Regions from separate parts of the Pseudarthrobacter sp. O4 genome, predicted to be linked through region 1. Evidence: predicted binding sites of a transcription regulator. Region 1 holds the regulator's gene; the other holds the start of a gene.
What was found. The regulator LexA, encoded in region 1, represses DNA repair genes until DNA is damaged. The targets are predictions, from matches to a motif close to TCGAACANNTGTTCGA.

Region 1 (10,787 bases):
GGGACGGCCGCCGGCCACGCGGCGTCCGATCATCCGGATCCCGTCGACGGCCTTGAGCTCGCGCATGACCGTTTCGAAGGCTCCGACACCGGGGACGACAAGGCCGTCGGCGTTCAGGACGTCCTCGGGCCTGGCACTGAGGATGACCTCGGCGCCGGCCCGCTCCAGGGCACGGACGGCCGAGCGGACGTTGCCGGATCCGTAATCCAGCACCGTAACGGTGGGTTTGCCCTCGGGTGAGACGGGCTTCCGGCCGGCGTCGGGGTTGAGGATGGCGCCGTCCTGCAGCACCTTGCCGGTCACAGTGCACCCTTAGTGGACGGGATGCCTTCGACGCGGGGATCCGGCTCGACGGCGGCGCGCAGGGCGCGGGCGAAAGCCTTGAACTGGGCCTCGACGATGTGGTGCGGGTCCCGGCCGGCGGTGACATTCATGTGCAGGCAGATGCCCGCGTGCAAGGTGATCGCCTCGAAGACGTGCCGGGTCAGGGAACCCGTGAAGTGTCCGCCGATCAGGTGGTATTCCTGGCCTGCCGGCTCGCCGCCGTGGACCAGGTACGGCCGCCCGGAGACATCGACGACGGCGTGCGCCAGGGCTTCGTCCAGCGGCACCGTCGCCTCGCCGAAGCGGCGGATGCCGGCCTTGTTCCCCAGCGCGGTGCGCAGGACCTCGCCAAAGGTGATGGCGACATCTTCCACCGTGTGGTGGACATCGATGTGCGTATCGCCTGTGGCCTTGACCGTCATGTCGATCAGGGAGTGCTTGCTCAGCGCCGTCAGCATGTGGTCATAGAACGGGACCGAGGTGCTGATGTCCGAGACGCCGGTGCCGTCCAGGTTGATCTCGACCAGGACGGATGACTCGCTGGTGGTCCGTTCCAGGCGGGCGGTCCGGGCAGCGGTTGATCCGGTGATGCTCATGTGCAGGTGTCCTTTTGTGATGAAGGCGGTGCTAGGCGTTCTGGCGTTGTGCTTGACCCGGAGTCAAGTCTAGGCCCGCTGTTTCGCGGGGCTGCTCAGGATCTGGTCGAGGGCCTCAAGGAAGGCTGTGGTTTCCGTCTCAGTGCCGGCGGTGACGCGCAGGTGGCCGGGGATGCCGACGTCCCGGATGAGCACCCCGGCGTCCAGCAGTCCCTGCCAAACCGCGTGCGGGTTTTGGAGACCGCCGAAGAAGACGTAGTTCGAATCCGAGGCGGACGGCTTGAGGCCCATCCGCTGCAGTTCGGCAACGATCCTGTCCCGCTGCCGCTTGATGTCCTCGACGTCGGCCATGAGCGCCACGCGGTGGTGCAGGGCGGCAAGGGCGGTTGCCTGGGTGATGGCGGAGAGGTGGTACGGAAGCCGGACGAGGCGAAGGGCGTCGGCCACCCCGGGGGCTGCCGCCATGTAGCCCACGCGCGCGCCGGCAAGGGCGAAGGCCTTGCTCATGGTGCGCGAGACGATCAGCCGTTCCCGGCCCGGCAGCAGCTCGAGCGCACTCGGCGTACCGTCGTGGGCGAACTCGTGGTACGCCTCATCGACGATCACGATCGTCTGGCTGGCTTGGCCGGCCTCGTACACAGCCTGCACCACATCGAGACCCAGGCCCGTGCCGGTGGGGTTGTTCGGGGAGCAGAGGAAGACGATGTTGGGCTGAAGTTCGCGGACCTGGCGCGCCGCCGACTCCGCACTCAGCCCGTAGTCATCGGCCCGCACCCCCACGATGTATTCCGTGTCCGTCCCCGCGGCGAGCAGGGGGTACATGGAGTACGTGGGAGGGAAGCCCAGTGCCGTGCGTCCGGGTCCGCCGAAGGCCTGGAGGATCTGCTGGAGCACCTCGTTGGAGCCGTTCGCTGCCCAGATGTGCTCCGCGCCCAGCCCATGCCCGAGGTATTCCGCCAGGGCTTCGCGCAGTTCCGTGAACTCGCGGTCCGGATACCGGTTCAGGCCGGCCGCTGCCTCTGTTACGGCCGCGGCGATGGCCGCTCGGACGTCCGCCGGCACACCGTGGGTGTTCTCGTTGACGTTGAGCAGGATGGGGACGTCCAGCTGGGGTGCCCCGTAGGGGCTCATTCCCCGCAGATTGGTCCGGAGGGGAAGTCGGTTCAGGCGCTCTAACTGGTCAGTCACTTCAGTAGTTTAAGTGAGACGGCGGCGGGCCCTGAAACTGTGACGGCTCGGGCCAGGTCCGTCGGCGCCTTGGCGGCTGCTTGGTACGCGACGTTCCCGGGGCCGGAAGACTACTGGGCTGGACTACTGGGCCGGGACGAAGAGCGTCTGGCCGGGCAGGACGCGGGCGGCATCGAGGTTGTTGAGCTGGACGATGTCGGCGACGACGTCGCGGGGGTCGCGCCCGGGTGCCACGGTCCCGGCGATGGCCCACAGCGATTCCCCGGGCTGCACCGTGACAGAGACGGTGGGGGTCAGTGACAGCTCCTCAACAGATTCGGAAGCCTTGGCGGGTGCATTCAGGAAGCCGCTGAAGGAAAGGATCAGGGCGGCCAGCAGGATCAACGGCACTCCGAAGAAGACGAACCGCCCTCGCCTGGTCAGCCGCAGGGGTGCCTGCTTGGTGCGGGACGCACCGCCTGCCGGAGCGGCCGGACGGAAGGAAACCCGCGGTACGGACCGGCCATACCCGCCGGATGCGTCATGGCCGAAAGTGTGGTGAAACGCGCTTGATGCTGACATGAACTGAGCCCTCCTGGACCATACTGTGCCGCCCGGCGTACTCCACGTACTTGCCGCCAACCGGCCTAACCTTCGAACATAGAACCGAACAAACGCCCTCATCCAACTGCGATGCCTCATCAAACCCCCGGAAGTTCGAACACATCTTCGAACTTCACCTGTCCAGTTTTAGCACCTATTAACGAACATTGTCGAGACTCGCTAGAACAAATGTTTGAAATAACTGTGTGGCTGGCCTACGTTTGAGTCACAGGACAACCACTTCTGCAGTCGATCATCAGTAGTTGATCAGCGGGGTCTGACATTCAGGCCGGAAGGTCCCGGTAACTGCCGCAAGGCAGCCGGGCGGATTGGAAAGGCATTGGCGAATATGGCAGCACCAGCCACCGGCGGCCGGGCGTCCCAACGGAGCCCGCAGTCAGCCAGGCCTCCCAAGAGCCTGACCGTCCGGCAGAAGAAGATCCTCGAAACCATCCAGCGTTCGGTGACGGACAACGGCTACCCTCCCTCCATGCGCGAGATTGGCGATACCGTGGGACTGGCGAGTCTCTCCAGCGTGACGCACCAGCTCTCCCAACTCGAGAAGCTCGGCTACCTGCGGCGGGATCCCAAGCGGCCGCGCGCCATGGAAGTGCTCATGCCGCTGACCCTTGACGAGGGCAGCTCCAAGGTCTCGGGAGTGGCGAAGTCCAGCGGCCTGCGTGCCGTGGGCGGGCTGTCCGTCTCGGAACTGGCCAGCGCTACGGATACCGCAATGGTCCCCCTCGTCGGCCGTATCGCGGCCGGTGGCCCCATCCTCGCGGACCAGGTTGTGGAAGACGTCATGCCGTTGCCGCGCCAGCTGGTGGGCCACGGAGAGCTCTTCATGTTGAAGGTGGCGGGCGACTCGATGATCGATGCCGCCATCTGTGATGGCGACTGGGTGGTGGTGCGCCGGCAGGGTGACGCCGTGAACGGCGACATTGTTGCCGCACTGCTGGACGACGAGGCCACGGTCAAGACGTTCCGCCAGCGCGACGGCCACACCTGGCTGCTGCCCCAGAACACGCAGTACGAGCCAATCCTCGGCGACCACGCCGTCATTATGGGCAAGGTCGTCTCGGTCTTGCGCTCCCTCTAGCACCTGCCACACAGAGCCCCGCCGGCGTCCCCCGGAAGGGGGATGCCGGCGGGGCCCAACACATTCCCTGCTGCGGGGTGCTCCGTCCGCCTACTTGGCGGTCTGCGCCGACTCCTTGGAGAGCCGTTCCAAAGCCGCCATGGCAATTGCCGGATCGGTGGTCGGCCAGAACGGCGGCAGAGCGGCCCGGAGGAATCCCCCGTAGCGTTCCGTGGACAGCCGCGAATCCAGCACCGCCACGACTCCCTTGTCCGTCGTCGTGCGGATCAGCCGTCCGGCTCCCTGGGCCAGCCGGATCGCGGCGTGGGTTGCGGACACACTCATGAATCCGTTGCCGCCGGCCTGGGCCACCGCGCGGGAGCGCGCTGTCATGAGCGGGTCATCCGGCCGCGGGAACGGAATCCTGTCGATGACTACGAGCCGGCAGGAGCCCCCCGGGACGTCGACGCCCTGCCACAGGGACATGGTGCCGAAGAGGCAGGTGTCCGGTTCATCGGCGAACTGGCGCACGAGCGCCGTCATGGTCGAATCCCCCTGGCACAGAATGGTCATGTCCAGCCGGGGGCGCATCGCCTCGGCGGCGTCCTCGGCAGCCCGCCGGGACGAGAAGAGGCACAGTGCCCCTCCGCCGGAAGCCCGGATCAGTTTTTCCAGCTCGTCCAGCGCCTCCGGGGACGTGCCGCGGCCGGGCTTGGGCAGGTGCTTGGCAACATAGAGGATGCCCTGCTTGGGGTAGTCGAAGGGCGAGCCGACGTCGACTCCGGTCCAGCTGGGCGCGCCGGGGCCTACCAGGCCCAGACCTCCGGCCGCCGGTTCGAAGGCGGAGCCGATGGCCAGGGTGGCCGAGGTCAGGATGACCGTGTGGTCCGCGAACAGACCCTCGCGGAGCCGTCCGGCGACGCTCAGCGGGGCCACGTTGATCAGGGCCGGTGCGCTCTCGTCCGGCTGGGAGTATCCCTGCGCAGGGTCGAAAGTGCTGTTCCGGGAAAACCAGACCACCTCGCGGTTTTCGCGGGCAGCGAGCAGCCGTTCGCAGAGTTCCAGGATGACCATGAGGCGGGAGCGCGCGAGCTGGCGCCCGCCGTCGGCGGTGTTGGCGCTGTCCCCCTTGGAATCGGAGAGCGCGGCGCGGCAGGCGTCACGCAGCTGGTCCACGGAGTCGAGCTGCTCGCTGTTGAGCCCGTTGGGCATCAGCCCGCTGGGGACTCCTTCAATGGCAAGCTCGAGGTTGGACGCGGCGTTGTTGAGCGCGTCCACCGTGATGCCGGTGTGCTTCCGTGCCCCGGAGGCGGCGACATGCACCATTGCCACGGAGAGCTGGCCGGACACGGCCCCGGTGACGCGGTCCTGCAGCTCGTGCGCCTCGTCCACCACCACGACGTCGTACTCGGGCAGCACGGCGAGGCCTTCGAAGGCGCTGACCGCCAGCATGGCGTGGTTGGTGACGACGACGTCGGCGTCGGCAGCGTTCTGCCGGGCCAGTTCGCTGAAGCATTCGGCCGCCAGGGGGCACTTCTGCGCGCCGAGGCATTCCATCGACGTGACGGAGACCTGGCGCCAGGCGCGGTCCGTCACACCGGGCATGAGCTCGTCACGGTCCCCGGTGGCGGTCTCCTCGGCCCATTCGCGCAGCCGGACGACTTCCTTGCCGAGCTGGGAGGAAGGGCCGCCCATGGCGGCAGCGAAGTGCGGCACGGACGTGTCCTCGCCGAGGGAGAAGAGCTGGCCCTCGGAGGGTTCTTCGGAAGGGAAGCCTCCCTCGAGCTTGTGTTTGCACACATAGTTGGAGCGGCCCTTGACGAGGGCCACCTTGACCGGGCGGTCCAGGGCAGGGGTGATGGTCTTGAGCAGCCTGGGCAGGTCGCGGCCCACGATCTGGGTCTGCAGGGCCAGCGTGGCGGTGGAGACGAGGGTGGGTTTGTCACTGACAAGGGAATGCGCGATCAGCGGGATCAGGTAGGCCAAGGACTTGCCAGTGCCGGTGCCGGCCTGGACCAGCAGATGGTCGCCGGTGTCGATTGCCTGCGCCACCTGCCGGGCCATCTCGTGCTGGCCGCTGCGGCTCTGTCCGCCCATGCCTGACACCGCCCTGTCGAGCAGATCGATCACGAACTCCTCGCCGGGTGGTCCGCCGGTTCCTGCTGAACCCTTGCCTGCTGAACCCTTGCCTGCTGAACCCTTGCCTGCTGAAGCCTTTCCGCCGGACGCGTCCCCTTCCGGGTCCTCCCCCGCCGGGCGGTTCGCGTCCGGGTCCCCCCCGGCCACCGCTGCCTCAGTCATTGCTGATGAACGAATCCAGTTCAGCGGCCAGGCCCTCGCGCACCATCACGACGGCGCGGGTGCCGGTCTCCTCGTGGTCGAGGCTGAGGATCTCGGCGTCGGTCTCGTGCAGTTTGTTGAGCAGGTCCCCACGGTTGTACGGGATCATCAGTTCCAGCTTCACGCTGGGCCGCGGGATGCCCTCGCTGATGGCCTTGAGCAGTTCCGGGATGCCCTCGCCGGTGCGTGCCGACACCACAATGTGGCGCGGTTCGCGCTGCTTGAGCCGTTCGATCACGAACGGGTCGGCGGCGTCGGCCTTGTTCAGGACGATGATTTCCGGCACCTTGCGGGCGTCGACCTCGCTGAAGACCTTGCGGACGGCGGCAATCTGGCCCTCCGGATCCGGGTGGGAGACGTCGACGACGTGCAGGATCAGGTCCGAGTCGGCAATCTCTTCCAGGGTGGAGCGGAAAGCCTCCACGAGCTGGGTGGGCAGCGAGCGGACGAACCCCACGGTGTCGGCGAGGGTGTAGCCCAGTCCGTCCGAGGTTTCGGCCTTGCGGACCGTCGGGTCGAGGGTGGCGAACAGTGCGTTCTCCACCAGGACGCCGGCGTCGGTCAGCCGGTTCAGCAGTGACGACTTGCCGGCGTTGGTGTAGCCGGCGATTGCCACCGAGGGCACTGCATTACGACGGCGGTTGGCGCGCTTCGTTTCCCGGGCTGGCTTCATCGCGGCGATCTCGCGCCGCAGCTTGGCCATCCGGGTGCGGATCCGGCGCCGGTCCAGTTCGATCTTGGTTTCACCGGGACCACGCGAGCCCATGCCGGCACCGGCGCCGCCCACCTGCCCACCGGCCTGGCGGGACATCGAATCACCCCAGCCGCGCAGGCGCGGGAGCAGGTATTCGAGCTGGGCCAGTTCGACCTGGGCCTTGCCTTCGCGGCTCTTGGCGTGCTGCGCGAAGATGTCGAGGATCAGGGCCGTGCGGTCGATGACCTTGACCTTGACAATGTCTTCCAGGCTGCGGCGCTGGGACGGAGCCAGTTCGGCGTCGACCACGACGGTGTCCGCGCCGGTGGACATCACGATGTCCTTGAGTTCCTGGGCCTTACCGGAGCCAAGGAAGGTGCCCGGATCGGGCTTCTGGCGGCGCTGCACAATCCCATCGAGGACCTCCGAGCCGGCGGTCTCGGCCAGGGCGGCGAGTTCGCGCAGCGAGTTCTCGGCGTCGGCGAGGGTGCCTTCAGTCCAGAGACCGGCGAGGACGACGCGTTCGAGGCGCAGTTGCCGGTATTCGACCTCGGTGACGTCTTCCAGTTCGGTGGACAGGCTGCCGGTACGGCGCAGTGCGTGCCGTTCCTCAAGGTCCTGCTGGTCGCCGTCGTAGTTGCTGTGTTCCTCGTCCGGCCGTGAGATCGCCTGGGCCTTGCCGAGCACCGACTTGGACTCGCCGGCGGCCGGGGACGCCTTCCGGGCAGGGGTTTCCTTGGAGAGGATCCGGTCGATGACAGCTTGGATTTCCGCAGGACTCATGTCCTGGGCTGCTGAATCGGGTCCGGTGTTGGGCTGACTGGTCATGGTCTCCTTTGAAGGTTCGGCAATTTCAGAATAGTGCCGATCGGTGCCGTGTGGGGCGGAATTCGCGCTGGGCTGACGACTATTGGTCAAACGGGCCTCCTGGGATGCCCGCGGCGGCGGTGCCGGGGCAGGGTGGGAGCGGGAGAAGTGGGCGGAAACTAAGGACCGATCCTGGCGGATCAGGCCGCTTTTGAGGGATGTTCATTCGCTGAGCATTGCGGGACTCCAAGTGATGCGGGCGCCGGACAGGGAAGGAATCACTGGATTGGGCGCGCTGCACGAAAAAAACTTGCGGAAGGTAGGGACCTGCGTCGCTGCGGGGACGGGACTTAACCCGTGCCGGCTACTTGAAGTTCAAGAACATGCCTCAAAGACTAGCAGACTGTCATTCTGCCCGGACCGGCAGGCGCCCGGCGGGGCGGCCACTGCTTCCCGGCGGGTTCGCATCGGGGTTCGCATCGGTTTCCCATCGGTTCCCATCGGTTTCCCCTGCGGTTCCCATCGGTTTCCCATACAGGTCGAGGGCCAACTAATCTGGCCAGTTATGGAGTCTGCACACTATTTCAGCGCCCAGCCGGCCGGGCCGTTCACCCGCAAGCCACTGACCGTGGAGCTTGCCGGTGAGACACGCCACCTGCAGACCGCCTCGGGAATCTTCAGCCCGGACGGCATCGACAAGGGAACGGCCGTGTTGCTGGCCGATGTGCCCTCCCCTGCGCCGCAGGGAAACCTTCTGGACATCGGCTGCGGCTGGGGCCCGATCGCGCTGACCATGGCGCTGCGGGCACCTCATTCACGCGTCTGCGCGGTGGATGTGAACGAGCGCTGCGTGACGCTGACGAACGAGAACGCGGCGCTCCTGGGGCTGGGAAATCTCACGGCCAGCACACCCGACGCCGTCGATCCGGAGCTGCGTTTCGACACCATCTGGTCCAACCCGCCGATCCGGATCGGCAAAGACGAGCTTCATGCCCTGCTGCTCCTGTGGCTGCCGCGGCTGGCCGAGGGCGGCTCGGCCTGGCTCGTGGTGCAGAAGAACCTGGGGTCCGATTCGCTTCAGCGCTGGCTTGCCGCCGAGCTGGACAGCAGCTTCACCGTGACGCGCGAGAGCACCTCGAAGTCGTTCCGCATCCTGCGGGTCAGGAAAGCGTCCCGCTAGCCACGAGCACGGCCGGGCCGCTGAGCTCGACATGCTCGTGGCCTTCGGTGCCGAGGAAGAATTTCACGCCGACGACACCGCCTGGCACGTGGACGTTCCAGACGTCCGGGGCGCCCTGGCCGGCCCAGTGGCGGATCGCGACGGCGGCCGCGCAGGCGCCGGTGCCACAGGACTGGGTTTCGCCCACGCCCCGCTCGTGAACGCGCATGGTGATGGTTCCGACGCCGTCGTGCACCAGCGGCTCGGAGGGCACAACAAACTCGACGTTGGTGCCGTGGGGCGGCGTCGGATCCACATGGGGTGCGGTGAACAGCTGCGTGGCCTCGAGCTCTGCCAGTTCGGCCAGTGCAACGACGGTATGCGGGTTGCCCATGCTCACGGACAGAGCGGGCCGCGCGACCTCAAGTCCTGTGGCGCTGACCAGTGAATCCATGGCTCGCGCGGTGGCCTCGCCCGGGAAGATGAACTCCCAGGGGCCCATGTCGACGGCGTACCCTGCCGCGGTGCGGACAATCGTCTTGGCCCCGCCGCGGGTGCCGATGGTCAGGGATTCCCCGGCGGGCAGCTCGACGAGGCCTTCGGCGATCAGGAAGTGCACAAAGACGCGGACCCCGTTGCCGCACATTTCCGAGAGCGAGCCGTCGCCGTTGCGGTAGTCCATGAACCATTCGGCGTCCGGGTGCTCCGTGAGCAGCTCCTGGCCTTCCGGGAGCAGCCTGGAGGGGACGGCGCGGATCAGGCCGTCTCCGCCGATGCCGCGGTGGCGGTCGCACAGTGCTGCGACCTGCTCCGGGGTGACGGACAGGGTGCCGTTCGGGTCGGCGAGGAGCACAAAGTCATTGCCCGTGCCGTGTCCTTTGGAGAATTTGAGTCCGCTCAGGGCCGCAGTGTTGGCTTCTGCGTTTTGGTCAACGGCTGCGGCGAGGGTTTCATCCATGATTCAAGGTTACCGGTCCCGGATGGCCGGGGCGGCACAGTGCGGCGGCCTTGGTCACGAGGCCGGGATCCTGCCAGTCCAGCCAGTGGATGCGGGGGTCCGCCCGGAACCAGGTCAGCTGGCGGCGGGCGAACTGCCGGGTCGCGACGATGGTCTCCTCGGCCGCCTGTTCCACGCCGGTCTCGCCGTCGAGGACCCGGAGGAACTGGGCGTAGCCGAGGGCCCGCGGGGCGGTCCTGCCCAGCCGGAGCCCGGCCCCATCAAGCCGCCGGACCTCTTCGAGCAACCCCTGGTCCACCATGGCGTGGACGCGGCGGGCGAGCCGCTCCCTGAGCAGTTCGCGGTCCACCTCGAGGCCGATCTGGACGGCAGGCTGGAAATACTCGCGGGTGGGCATGAAGGCGCTGAAGGGCCGCCCGGTCAGTTCGTGGACCTCGAGGGCTCGGATGATCCGGCGGGCATCGCCGAGCCGGCCGGCGGACGCCGGATCCACGGTCTCCAGCCGGGCCCGCAAAGGGGCGGGGCCGTCCGCTTCCAGTTCCGCCTCCAGCCGGCGGCGGATGGCAGGATCGGTGCCAGGGAATTCCAGCACGTCAAGGGCGGCGCGGACGTAGAGCCCGGAGCCGCCGGCGAGGATGGCGCGCTTGCCGCGGGTATGGATGTCCGTGATGAGCGCGCGGACCTGCTGCTGGAAGTCCGAGACGCTGGCTTCCCCGGTCACGTCCAGGATGTCCAGGAGGTGGTGCGGCACCCCCCTGCGTTCGGCGTCGGTGATCTTGGCAGTGCCGATGTCCATGCCGCGGTAGAACTGCATGGAATCGGCGTTGATGACTTCGCCGTCGAGCTCCAGCGCGAGCGAGACGGCAAGGTCGGACTTGCCGGAACCGGTCGGCCCGACGACGGCTATCACCGGCGGTGCGTCCCGCACTGCGTCGGCCTGAGTGTCCTCCTGTGCCTTGCCGGCCGGAATGCCCTCCGGACCTGCCACCGGCTAGCGGCCGCGGACCGGTAGGGTGGGCATGCCCAAAGACACACCCGTCCTGCCGGAGGCGGCCCCCGGC
Region 2 (10,787 bases), 1.0 Mb from region 1:
TGTTCGTCGAAGTAGTCGTCCAGGGCGTCTTCCCAGCGTTCGGCGTCCCAGCCGGATCCGCCGTCGAGCTCGCCGAGGGCGGTGGCCGCCTCATCCGCGAACAGTTCCACGCGGCGGAACATCTCATTGCGCACCATCACCCGGAAGGCCCGGACGTTGGACGTCAGCGAGGGCGGCGGGGGCGGCGGAGCGTCGTGCGGCGTCGGCGCCTTGCCGGAGGTGAGCTCCTCCCATTCGTCGAGCAGGCTCGAGTCCACCTGGCGGACCAGTTCGCCGAGCCAGGCGATGAGGTCCTCGAGGTCCTCGCGCAGGGCGTCCTGCGGGACGGTCTGGCGCAGCGCCTTGAAGCCGTCGGCGAGGTAGCGCAGCACGATGCCTTCGGAACGGGCCAGGCCGTAGAACTGGACGAACTCGCCGAAGTTCATGGCCCGTTCGTACATGTCCCGGACGATTGACTTGGGCGCGAGCTCGAAGTCGCCGATCCACGGGGCGGCCTTGCGGTAGACGTCGAACGCCTCGCCGAGGATTTCAGCCAGCGGCTGCGGGTACGTGACGTCCTCGAGCATGGCCATGCGCTGGTCGTAGTCGATGCCGTCGGCCTTCATCGCCGCGATCGCCTCGCCGCGGGCCTTCTTCTGCTGGGCAGAGAGGATCTGCCGCGGCTTCTCCAGGGTGGATTCGATCACGGACACCACATCCAGGGCGTACGACGGCGACTCCGGGTCCAGCAGGTCCAGCGCCGCGAGGGCGAAGGGGGACAACGGCTGGTTCAGGGCGAAGTTGGCCTGGAGATGGACCGTCAGCCGGACGGTGCGGCCGTCCCGTCCCTGCTCCTCGGGCGGGATCCGCTCCACGACGCCGGCTGCCAGCAGCTCGCGGTAGATGCCGAGGGCCTTCTTCATGAGCTGCAGCTGGGAGGAGCGCGGCTCGTGGTTCTCGGTGAGCAGCCGGCGGGCGGCCTTGAACGGGTCCCCCGGCCGTTCCATCAGGTTCATCAGCATCGCATGGGTCACGGTGAAGCTGGACGTGAGCGGGTCCGGGACGGACTCCACGAGGCGTTTGTAGGTGGGCTCGCCCCAGGACACAAAACCCTCGGGCGGCTTCTTCTTGACCACCTGGCGCAGCTTCTTCTGGTCGTCGCCGAACTTTGCCGTGGCTTTCGCCATCGCCTTGACGTTTTCGGTGACGTGCTCGGGGGCCTGCACGACGACGGTCCCGGCCGTGTCGTAGCCGGCCCGTCCGGCCCGGCCGGCGATCTGGTGGAACTCGCGGGAGTTCAGCAGCCGGGTGCGGACGCCGTCGTACTTGCTCAGGGCGGTCAGCAGCACCGTGCGGATCGGCACGTTGATGCCGACGCCGAGGGTGTCCGTGCCGCAGATGACCTTGAGCAGCCCGGCCTGGGCCAGCTGTTCCACGAGCCGGCGGTACTTCGGCAGCATCCCGGCGTGGTGGACGCCGATACCGTGGCGGACCAGCCGGTTCAGGGTCTTGCCGAAGCCGGCGGCGAAGCGGAAGCCGGCGATCAGCTCAGCGATCCTGTCCTTCTCCTCGCGGGTGCAGACGTTGATGCTCATCAGGTTCTGCGCCCGGTCGATGGCCTCCACCTGGCTGAAGTGCACCACGTAGACGGGCACCTGCTTGGTGGCGAGGAGCTCTTCGAGGGTCTCGTGGACGGGCGTCTGCTCGTAGTAGTAGTGCAGCGGGATGGGGCGTTCGACGGAACTGACAGTCGTCGTCGGACGCCCGGTCAGTTCGCTGATGCCCTCCTCGAACCGGCTGACGTCGCCGAGGGTCGCGGACATCAGCAGGAACTGGGCCTGGGGGAGTTCCAGCAGAGGAACCTGCCACGCCCAGCCGCGCTGCGGGTCGGAGTAGAAGTGGAACTCGTCCATGACGACGGAGCCCAGGTCCGCGGCAGCACCTTCCCGCAAAGCCGTGTTGGCCAGGATCTCGGCGGTGCAGCAGATAATCGGGGCGTCCTGGTTCACGCCCGAGTCGCCGGTGATCATGCCCACGTTTTCCGCGCCGAAGATCTCGCACAAGGCAAAGAACTTCTCGGACACGAGGGCCTTGATCGGGGCGGTGTAATAGCTGCGCTGCCCCCGGGCCACGGCCTGGAAATGCGCGGCGATGGCAACGAGGGACTTTCCGGAACCCGTGGGGGTCGCCAGGATCACGTTGGAGCCGGCGGCCAGTTCCATGATGGCCTCGTCCTGGGCGGTGTACAGGGCCAGTCCGCGGCTTTCGGTCCACTCGACGAACCGCGTGTACAGCTCGTCCGGATCCAGTCCGGTCCTGCCTGGGACTCGGGCGGCCGGGGCGGGGAGCTGATCAACAAGTTTCATTACTCCCCAGCTTAGTGGGCCGGACCCTGAGGGGGGGACCTGCCGGAGGGCTCGGCAGCCGGCCGGCAGGGCGCGCGCCTCCTTGGTCCCGCCCCCGGCCGGGGTTACGCTTCGGAAGTCGCATCCGTGCCGGTGACTGGAGGAAATAATGAAATGGGATCCCGTCAAGTACGTGCAGTTCGGGGACTACCGTGACAGGCCCTACTTTGACCTGACGTCCCGGATCCACGCGGACGATCCCCAGCTGGTGGTGGACCTCGGCTGCGGCCCCGGGAACCTCACCGCCACGCTCGCGGAGCGCTGGCCCGGCGCCAGGGTGGTGGGCCTGGATTCCTCCGAGGAGATGCTGGCGAAAGCAGAGGCCTACGCGGACAAGTTCGCCAATCTCTCCTTCGGCCTGGCCGACATCGCCGCCTGGATGCCCTCTGAACAGACGGACGTTGTGGTCACCAACGCTGCCCTGCAGTGGGTTCCCGGCCACCGCGAGCTGCTGCCGCGCTGGCTCGCAGCCCTCAGGCCCGGGGCGTGGTTCGCCCTGCAGGTGCCCGGAAACTTCAACTCGCCCTCCCACACCCTGATGCGTGGACTGGCGGAGTCCGGGGCCTGGGCCGGCCGGCTCAGCGGTGTGCTCCGCCATGACGACGTCGTCGGCGACGCCGCCGAATACCTCGACATCATGCTCGACGCCGGCTGCGACGCCGATGCCTGGGAAACCACGTACCTGCAGCTGCTCCCGGGCAAAAACCCGGTGCTGGAGTGGGTCCGGGGCACCGGGCTCCGGCCTGTGCTGGCCGCACTGTCCGCCGGGGAGGCCGGCGAATTTGAGAGCGAATATTCCGCACGGCTGGCTGAGGCGTACCCGTCCGGCGCGCACGGGACGGTCTTCCCGTTCCGCCGGATATTTGCCGTGGCCCGCAAACGGGAATGAGCGGCGCCGGGGGCTTCCGGACCCCCGTCTCCGGACCCGGAAGAGTATACAAAAGAGCACTCTGCGGCCGGGCCTACAATGACGAAGCGGCTCGGGGCGGCCGCCACACTGATTCTGGATCGGGGCCCTGATCCAGGGATGGAGGTTCGGTGCTAATTGGCCTGATGGGGCGCCTGCTGTCCGCCCATAAGGTGACCGTGCTGGCCATCGTTCTCCTCCAACTGGTGCAGTCCACCGCCAACCTGCTTCTGCCCACCCTCAACGCCGCCATCATCGACGACGGGATTGTCGGCGGCAATACGGCGGAAATCCTGGACCTCGGTGTCTGGATGGCCGTGATCGCCGCAGTCCAGGTCGTGGCGGCGATCATCGCCGGCTACCTGGGCGCCGTCGTGGCCATGGACGTGGGCCGGCAGCTGCGCGAAGAGCTCTTCGCCAAGGTCCAGTCCTTGTCCTCCCAGGAGGTGGCCGCGTTCGGCGCCGCCAGCCTGGTCACGCGGGCCACCAACGACGTGGCCCAGATCCAGAACCTGGCCGTCCTGGTGTTCACCATGCTGGTCGCCGCCCCCGCCATCTTCCTCGGCGGGATTGCCCTGGCCGTCCACCAGGACCTGGCCCTGTCAGGCATCGTTATCGCCGTGGTGCCGCTGCTCGCCGTCATCATGGCCATGATCGTGCGGCGCCTCGTTCCGCTGTACCGGGAGGGCCAGGGGCTGATCGACCGGATCAGCCGGGTACTGCGTGAGCAGATCATCGGCGCCAACGTGATCCGTGGCTTCGTCCGGCAGGGTCACGAGATCCGGCGGTTCAACGGCGCGAACAAGGACCTCACCCGGAACAACCTGCGCTCAGCACTGCTCGTCGCCGGGATGATGCCGATGATCATGCTCGTGGTCAATCTGTCCTCGGTCGGCGTCGTCTGGTTCGGCGGGCACCGGATCCACGCCGGCGAGATGCGGCTGGGAGCACTGACGGCGTTCATCGCCTACATCCTGCAGATCCTGATCGCCATCATGATGGCCATGTACGTCTTCATGACGGCTCCGCGCGCGGCTGCCTGCGCGGAACGGATCCAGGCGGTTCTGGATACGGTTCCGGCCATCGCGGACGGGCCCGGTGTGGCGGACGGTTCAGGTGCGGTGGACGGTTCCGCTGCGGACGGCCACGGCCCGGCGGACAACACCGTGGAGTTCCGCGACGTCGAGTTCGCCTACCCGGGCGCCGAAGCGCCGGTCCTCGCCGGCATCAGCTTCAAGGCAACGCCCGGCACCACGACGGCCATCATCGGCGCCACCGGCAGCGGCAAAAGCACGCTGCTGAACCTGCTGCCGCGCTTCCTGAACACCACTGCCGGGAACATCACGATCGGGGGCCACGCGGTCCGTTCCCTGCCGCTGGACGTGCTCCGCGGTCTCATCGCCCTGGTGCCACAACACTCCTACCTGTTTTCCGGGACGCTCGCAGACAATCTGAGGATGGGGTCCCCCGCGGCCACCGATGAGGAACTCTGGGCGGTGCTCACAACGGCCCAGGCCGCGGGCTTCGTCCGCCAGCTGCCGCACGGACTGCAGTCCCCGGTGAGCCAGGGCGGCACGAACTTCTCCGGCGGCCAGCGGCAGCGGCTCTGCATTGCCCGCGCACTGCTCCGGCGTGCCCCCGTCTACCTCTTCGACGACAGCTTCTCGGCCCTGGACTATGGCACCGATTACCGGCTGCGGGAGGCCATGAAACCGCTGCTGCGCTCTGCAACGGTGCTGATCGTGGCCGAGCGGGTGGCCACGATCGTGGACGCCGGGCTGATCCTGGTGCTGGAAGACGGCCGGATCGTGGCGCAGGGCACCCACCAGGAACTGATGGACGCCTCACCGAGCTACCAGGAGATCGCAGCCTCGCAGCTTGTGCTGGAGGAGACTCCGTGAGCCGCAAACCTGGCCTCGAAGACGAGGACGAAGACAAGGCCGAGGCCTGCGATGCCCCCGTATCCCCGAAGGATTCCCCGGCCTCCACGGACGGCGGCGCCCGGCCGGCCGGCCCGACGGCGGCACCCGGGGCCACCCTGTCCGGCCGCCGGGCCATTGGCCGGCTGCTCGGATTGCTCCGGCCGTCGAAGTGGCGGATGACCGGCGTCATCGCGGCCACCTGCGCCTTCGTGATCCTCAATGTGGCGGCCCCCAAGGCACTGGGGGACGCCACCGACGTCGTGGTTGACGGCGTCTTGCGGGGCACCTTCAACGTGGGGAAGCTGGCGGCGCTGCTCACGGCTGTCTCCCTCATGTACCTGGGTGCCTCGGTCTTCAGCTGGATCCAGGGCGCCCTGGCCGCCACGGCCGTCCAGCGTCTGGGCTTTGATCTCCGCTCCTCCGTCGAGGAGAAACTGCACGTGCTGCCGTCCAGCCACTTCGACGAACAGCACCGGGGTGAAGTCCTGAGCCGCGCCACCAACGACGTCGACAACATCTCGCAGGCCCTGAACCAACTGCTGAACCAGTTGATCATGTCCCTGCTGATGCTCTCCGGGGCACTGGCCATGATGCTGTGGATCTCGCCGGTCCTGGCGGTGATCGCGCTGGTGTCCGTGCCCGTTTCGGCCCTGATCACCGTCCTGGTAGCCCGGAAGTCGCAGGCCTACTTCACCGAGCAGTGGGGGAGCACCGGCGAGCTGCACGCACAGCTGGAGGAGTTTTTCACCGGGCACGAGGTGATCAAGGCCTTCGGCTGGCAGGAAGCCTCGGCGGCCAGCTTCAGGGAGAGCAACGGGAAACTCAGCCGTGCCAGTGCCCGCGCCCAGTACGTGTCTGGCGTGGTGCAGCCGCTGATGGTCTTCGTTTCGAACCTCAACTACGTCGCCGTCGCCGTGGTGGGGGCCCTCCAGGTCACGGCGGGCGCCATGACGATCGGCGGCATCCAGGCCTTCATCCAGTTCAGCCGCCTCTTCAGCCAGCCGATGGGCCAGATCGGCGGGATGCTGACCCTCATGCAGTCCTGCCTGGCTTCGGCTGAGCGGGTCTTTGCCCTGCTGGACGCCCCGGAGATTTCCCCCGACCAGGCGGCCAGGGCGGGGGATCCGGCGAAGGCGTGGGCGGGGAAGTCGCCGGCCAAGGCCGGGGCGGGGAAGTCACCGGCCGGCGGGACGACGCCAGTGGCCGAAGGCCGCATCGCCTTCGAACACGTCAGCTTCAGCTACAGCCCCGGATCCCCCGTGGTCCAGGATCTGTCCTTTGCCGTGGAGCCGGGGCAGACGGTGGCGATCGTGGGCCACACCGGCGCCGGCAAAACCACAGTGGTGAACCTCCTGATGCGGTTCTACGAACTGGACTCCGGCCGGATCACCGTCGACGGCATGGACATCGCGGAGATGCCCCGGGACGAGCTGCGCTCCGCCTTCGGCACCGTGCTGCAGGACGCGTGGCTGTTCACGGGCAGCATCCGGGAGAACATCGAATACGGCAGGCCCGGCGCCAGCGAGGACGACATCGTCGCCGCGGCGCAGGCCAGCCACGTGGACCAGTTCGTCCGCTCGCTGCCGGACGGCTACGCCACCGTGCTCGGCGACGACGGCGACTCGCTCAGCAGGGGGCAGCGCCAGCTTGTCTCGATCGCGAGGGCGCAACTGGCAGGCCGCAGCATCCTGGTCCTGGACGAGGCCACGAGCTCGGTGGACAGCCGCACGGAGGTGCAAATCCGCCAGGCGATGCAGCGCCTCCGTCACGGCCGGACCAGCTTCGTGATTGCCCACCGCTTGTCCACAGTCCGGGACGCTGATCTAATTCTCGTCATGGACCACGGACGGATCGTTGAACACGGGACCCATCAGCAGCTGATGGCCAGGGGCGCGCTTTACACGGATCTCTACCAGGCCCAGTTCGCCGGCCGCGAACAGCGGCGCGGCCTGAGGAAGCCGGAACAGTGAGCCAGACCGAGAACGTGGCGGACCGATTCCCCGGCACCTGGAAGCCCAACCAGGCCAGCTCGGTGCCGCTGTTCGAACAGCTCCGGCTCAACGTCATCGAACGGGCGGACAACGGCACCCTGGCACCGGGAACCCGGCTGCCGGCCGTCCGCAGCCTCGCCGCCGAACTGGGCGTAGCCCCCCACACCGTGGCGCGGGCCTACAAGGAACTCGAGGCCGCCGGCGTCGTGATCACGCGGGGCCGGAACGGGACGGTGGTCTGCGCCCGCGACGAGGCCTGGGGCTCGCTCTCCGCCGCCGCCGCCGACTTCGCCGCCGCTGCGAAGGCCCAGGGCGCCAGCTTTGCCGCAGCCGTTCAACTGCTCGCCGCCGCGTACGACCGCGAATAGCACACCGCTAGCACACCGGCGCTGATTCTCCGGCCTGGGACACAGCTGGGAATAGATATTCGAAGAAGTTTTCGATTAGCATTGGTAGCGTGCCTAAAGCCGTAGCTGAAGATCCAGCCGTTGATTCCCAGACCTCCGTTCCGATGGGCTCCGTTCCGATGGGCTCCGCAAAACAGGGCCGCGCGGTCGAATCCCGCCCCGAGGTGAAGCGTCCGGACATGTCCCGGCTCGTCGTCAAGGGCGCGCGCGAACACAACCTGCGCAACGTGGACCTCGACCTGCCGCGGGACTCCATGATCGTCTTCACCGGGCTCTCCGGCTCCGGTAAATCGTCCCTCGCCTTCGACACGATCTTCGCCGAGGGCCAGCGCCGCTATGTCGAGTCGCTCTCCGCCTACGCCCGGCAGTTCCTGGGACAGGTGGACAAGCCCGACGTCGACTTCATCGAAGGCCTCTCGCCCGCGGTGTCGATCGACCAGAAGTCCACCAGCAAGAACCCCCGCTCCACCGTGGGCACCATCACCGAGATTTACGACTACATGCGCCTCCTGTGGGCCCGCGTGGGCCGCCCGTATTGCCCTGTCTGCGGGGAGCCTGTCACGAAGCAGACCCCTCAACAGATCGTGGACCAGCTGCTGGAACTGCCGGAGGGCACCCGCTTCCAGGTCCTGGCCCCCGTGGTCCGCGGCCGCAAGGGTGAATTCGTCGAGCTGTTCAAGGAGCTCACGGCCAAGGGTTACTCACGCGCCCGGGTCGACGACAAGCTGATCCAGCTGAGCGATCCGCCCAAGCTCGGCAAGCAGTTCAAGCACACCATCGAGGTTGTGGTGGACCGTCTGGTGGTCAAGGAAGGCATCAGCCAGCGCCTCACCGACTCGGTGGAAACCGCGCTCGGGCTGGCCGAGGGCCGGATCCTGGCCGAATTCGTCGACCTCGACGAGGACGACCCGGAGCGGGTCAGGGCGTTTTCCGAACACCTCGCCTGCCCCAACGAGCACCCCCTCGCGATTGACGAGATCGAGCCGCGCTCCTTCTCGTTCAACAACCCCTTCGGCGCCTGCTCCGCCTGCAGCGGCATCGGCACAAAGCTGGAAGTCGATGAGGAACTCATCATCCCGAACGGGGAACTCTCCCTGGCGGAGGGGGCCATCGCGCCCTGGTCGCTCGGGACGGCGACCTCGGAATACTGGGGCCGGCTGCTCGGCGGACTCGCCCAGGAACTCGGCTTCTCGATGAAGACGCCGTGGGACAAGCTCTCCGAGGACACCCGCCAGACCGTGCTGCACGGTAAGGACCACAAGGTCGTGGTGCAGTACCGCAACCGCTTCGGCCGGGAACGCAAGTACAGCACCGGCTTCGAAGGCGTCATCCAGTACGTGCACCGCAAACACCTCGAAACCGACTCGGACACGGCCCGGGACCGCTACGAGGAATACATGCGGCAGATCCCGTGCCCGGCCTGCAACGGCGCCCGGCTGAACCCGGCGTCGCTGTCCGTGCTGATCAACCGCAAGAACATCGCCGAGGTCGCAGCGCTGCCGATGCGCGAATGCGCGCACTTCCTGGACAACCTCGTGCTGACGGACCGCGAAGCCCAGATCGGGCACCAGGTCCTGAAGGAAATCCAGGCCCGGCTGACCTTCCTCCTCGACGTCGGCCTGGAATACCTGAACCTGGAGCGGCCCTCCGGCACGCTGTCCGGCGGCGAGGCCCAGCGCATCCGGCTCGCCACCCAGATCGGTTCCGGCCTCGTGGGCGTGCTATACGTCCTGGACGAGCCGTCCATCGGGCTGCACCAGCGGGACAACCGCCGCCTCATCGAGACGCTCACCCGGCTGCGGGACCTCGGCAACACGCTGATCGTGGTGGAACACGACGAGGACACCATCCAGGAAGCCGACTGGGTGGTGGACATCGGACCTGGCGCCGGCGAACACGGCGGCATGGTGGTGCACTCCGGGTCCTACAAGGAACTGCTGGAAAACACGGAATCGCTCACCGGCGATTACCTCTCCGGCCGCAGACGGATCGAGATCCCGAAGAAGCGCCGCAAGTACGACAAGAAGCGGGAACTGAAGGTCATCGGCGCCAAGGAGAACAACCTCCTGAACGTGGATGCAACCTTCCCGCTGGGCCTCTTCACGGCCGTCACCGGCGTCAGCGGCTCCGGCAAATCGACCCTGGTCAACGAGATCCTCTACAAGGTGCTGGCCAACAAGCTGAACGGCGCGAAGCAGGTGGCCGGGCGGCACAAGTCCATCCAGGGCCTCGAGCACCTGGACAAGGTGGTGCACGTCGACCAGAGTCCCATCGGCCGCACGCCACGCTCCAACCCGGCGACCTATACGGGAGTCTTCGACAACATCCGCAAACTCTTCGCCGAGACCACCGAGGCCAAGGTCCGCGGCTACCAGCCGGGCCGGTTCTCCTTCAACGTCAAGGGCGGCCGCTGCGAGGCCTGCTCCGGTGACGGCACGCTGAAGATCGAAATGAACTTCCTGCCGGACGTCTACGTGCCTTGCGAGGTCTGCCACGGGGCCCGCTACAACCGGGAAACCCTGGAAGTCCACTACAAGGGCAAGACCATCGCCGATGTCCTGAACATGCCGATCGAGGAAGGCGCCGTGTTCTTCGCGGCGTTCTCGCCGATCGCCCGGCACCTCAGCACCCTCGTCGACGTCGGGCTCGGCTATGTCCGGCTGGGCCAGCCCGCCACCACGCTCTCCGGCGGCGAGGCCCAGCGCGTGAAGCTCGCGGCGGAACTGCAGAAGCGCTCCAACGGGCGCAGCATCTACGTGCTGGACGAACCCACCACGGGCCTGCACTTCGAGGACATCCGGAAGCTCCTCCTGGTGCTCCAGGGCCTCGTAGAGAAGGGCAACACCGTCATCACGATCGAGCACAACCTCGACGTCATCAAGAGCGCCGACTGGATCGTGGATCTCGGGCCCGACGGCGGGTCCGGCGGCGGCCGCATCATCGCCTCCGGCACGCCGGAGCAGGTGGCCAAGTCGACAGAGAGCCACACGGCGGCCTTCCTCGCCGACATCCTGGCCTGAGGCCGACAGGGGATAGATGTATTCCCTTCGGGGTATGCGAGTTTCTGGCATTCCGGCACTCGTGAGAAACTAGGCCGGTGACCCATTCAACAGTGCCCGTGATCTTTGACCTTGACGGCACTCTTGTCGATCCCGCCGGGGGGATATCGGACGGAA

Region 2: a site for LexA is predicted at 7,632-7,647, ahead of uvrA (excinuclease ABC subunit UvrA). Genes of this name have one in related genera too.

The regions. Positions count from the first base shown of each region.
Region 1 covers NZ_CP189591.1:4,098,711-4,109,497, reverse strand. Annotated here, with positions in the region: gene hisH (imidazole glycerol phosphate synthase subunit HisH) at 1-303, opposite strand, end outside; gene hisB (imidazoleglycerol-phosphate dehydratase HisB) at 300-920, opposite strand; gene ACQCSU_RS19025 (histidinol-phosphate transaminase) at 990-2,108, opposite strand; gene ACQCSU_RS19020 (LysM peptidoglycan-binding domain-containing protein) at 2,232-2,669, opposite strand; gene lexA (transcriptional repressor LexA) at 3,040-3,789, shown strand; gene ACQCSU_RS19010 (ATP-dependent DNA helicase) at 3,880-6,069, opposite strand; gene hflX (GTPase HflX) at 6,062-7,630, opposite strand; gene ACQCSU_RS19000 (class I SAM-dependent methyltransferase) at 8,175-8,789, shown strand; gene dapF (diaminopimelate epimerase) at 8,770-9,726, opposite strand; gene miaA (tRNA (adenosine(37)-N6)-dimethylallyltransferase MiaA) at 9,719-10,654, opposite strand; gene miaB (tRNA (N6-isopentenyl adenosine(37)-C2)-methylthiotransferase MiaB) at 10,718-10,787, opposite strand, start outside.
Region 2 covers NZ_CP189591.1:436,596-447,382, reverse strand. Annotated here, with positions in the region: gene ACQCSU_RS02075 (DEAD/DEAH box helicase) at 1-2,345, opposite strand, end outside; gene ACQCSU_RS02070 (trans-aconitate 2-methyltransferase) at 2,494-3,273, shown strand; gene ACQCSU_RS02065 (ABC transporter ATP-binding protein) at 3,438-5,192, shown strand; gene ACQCSU_RS02060 (ABC transporter ATP-binding protein) at 5,390-7,183, shown strand; gene ACQCSU_RS02055 (GntR family transcriptional regulator) at 7,180-7,572, shown strand; gene uvrA (excinuclease ABC subunit UvrA) at 7,731-10,631, shown strand; gene ACQCSU_RS02045 (HAD hydrolase-like protein) at 10,709-10,787, shown strand, end outside.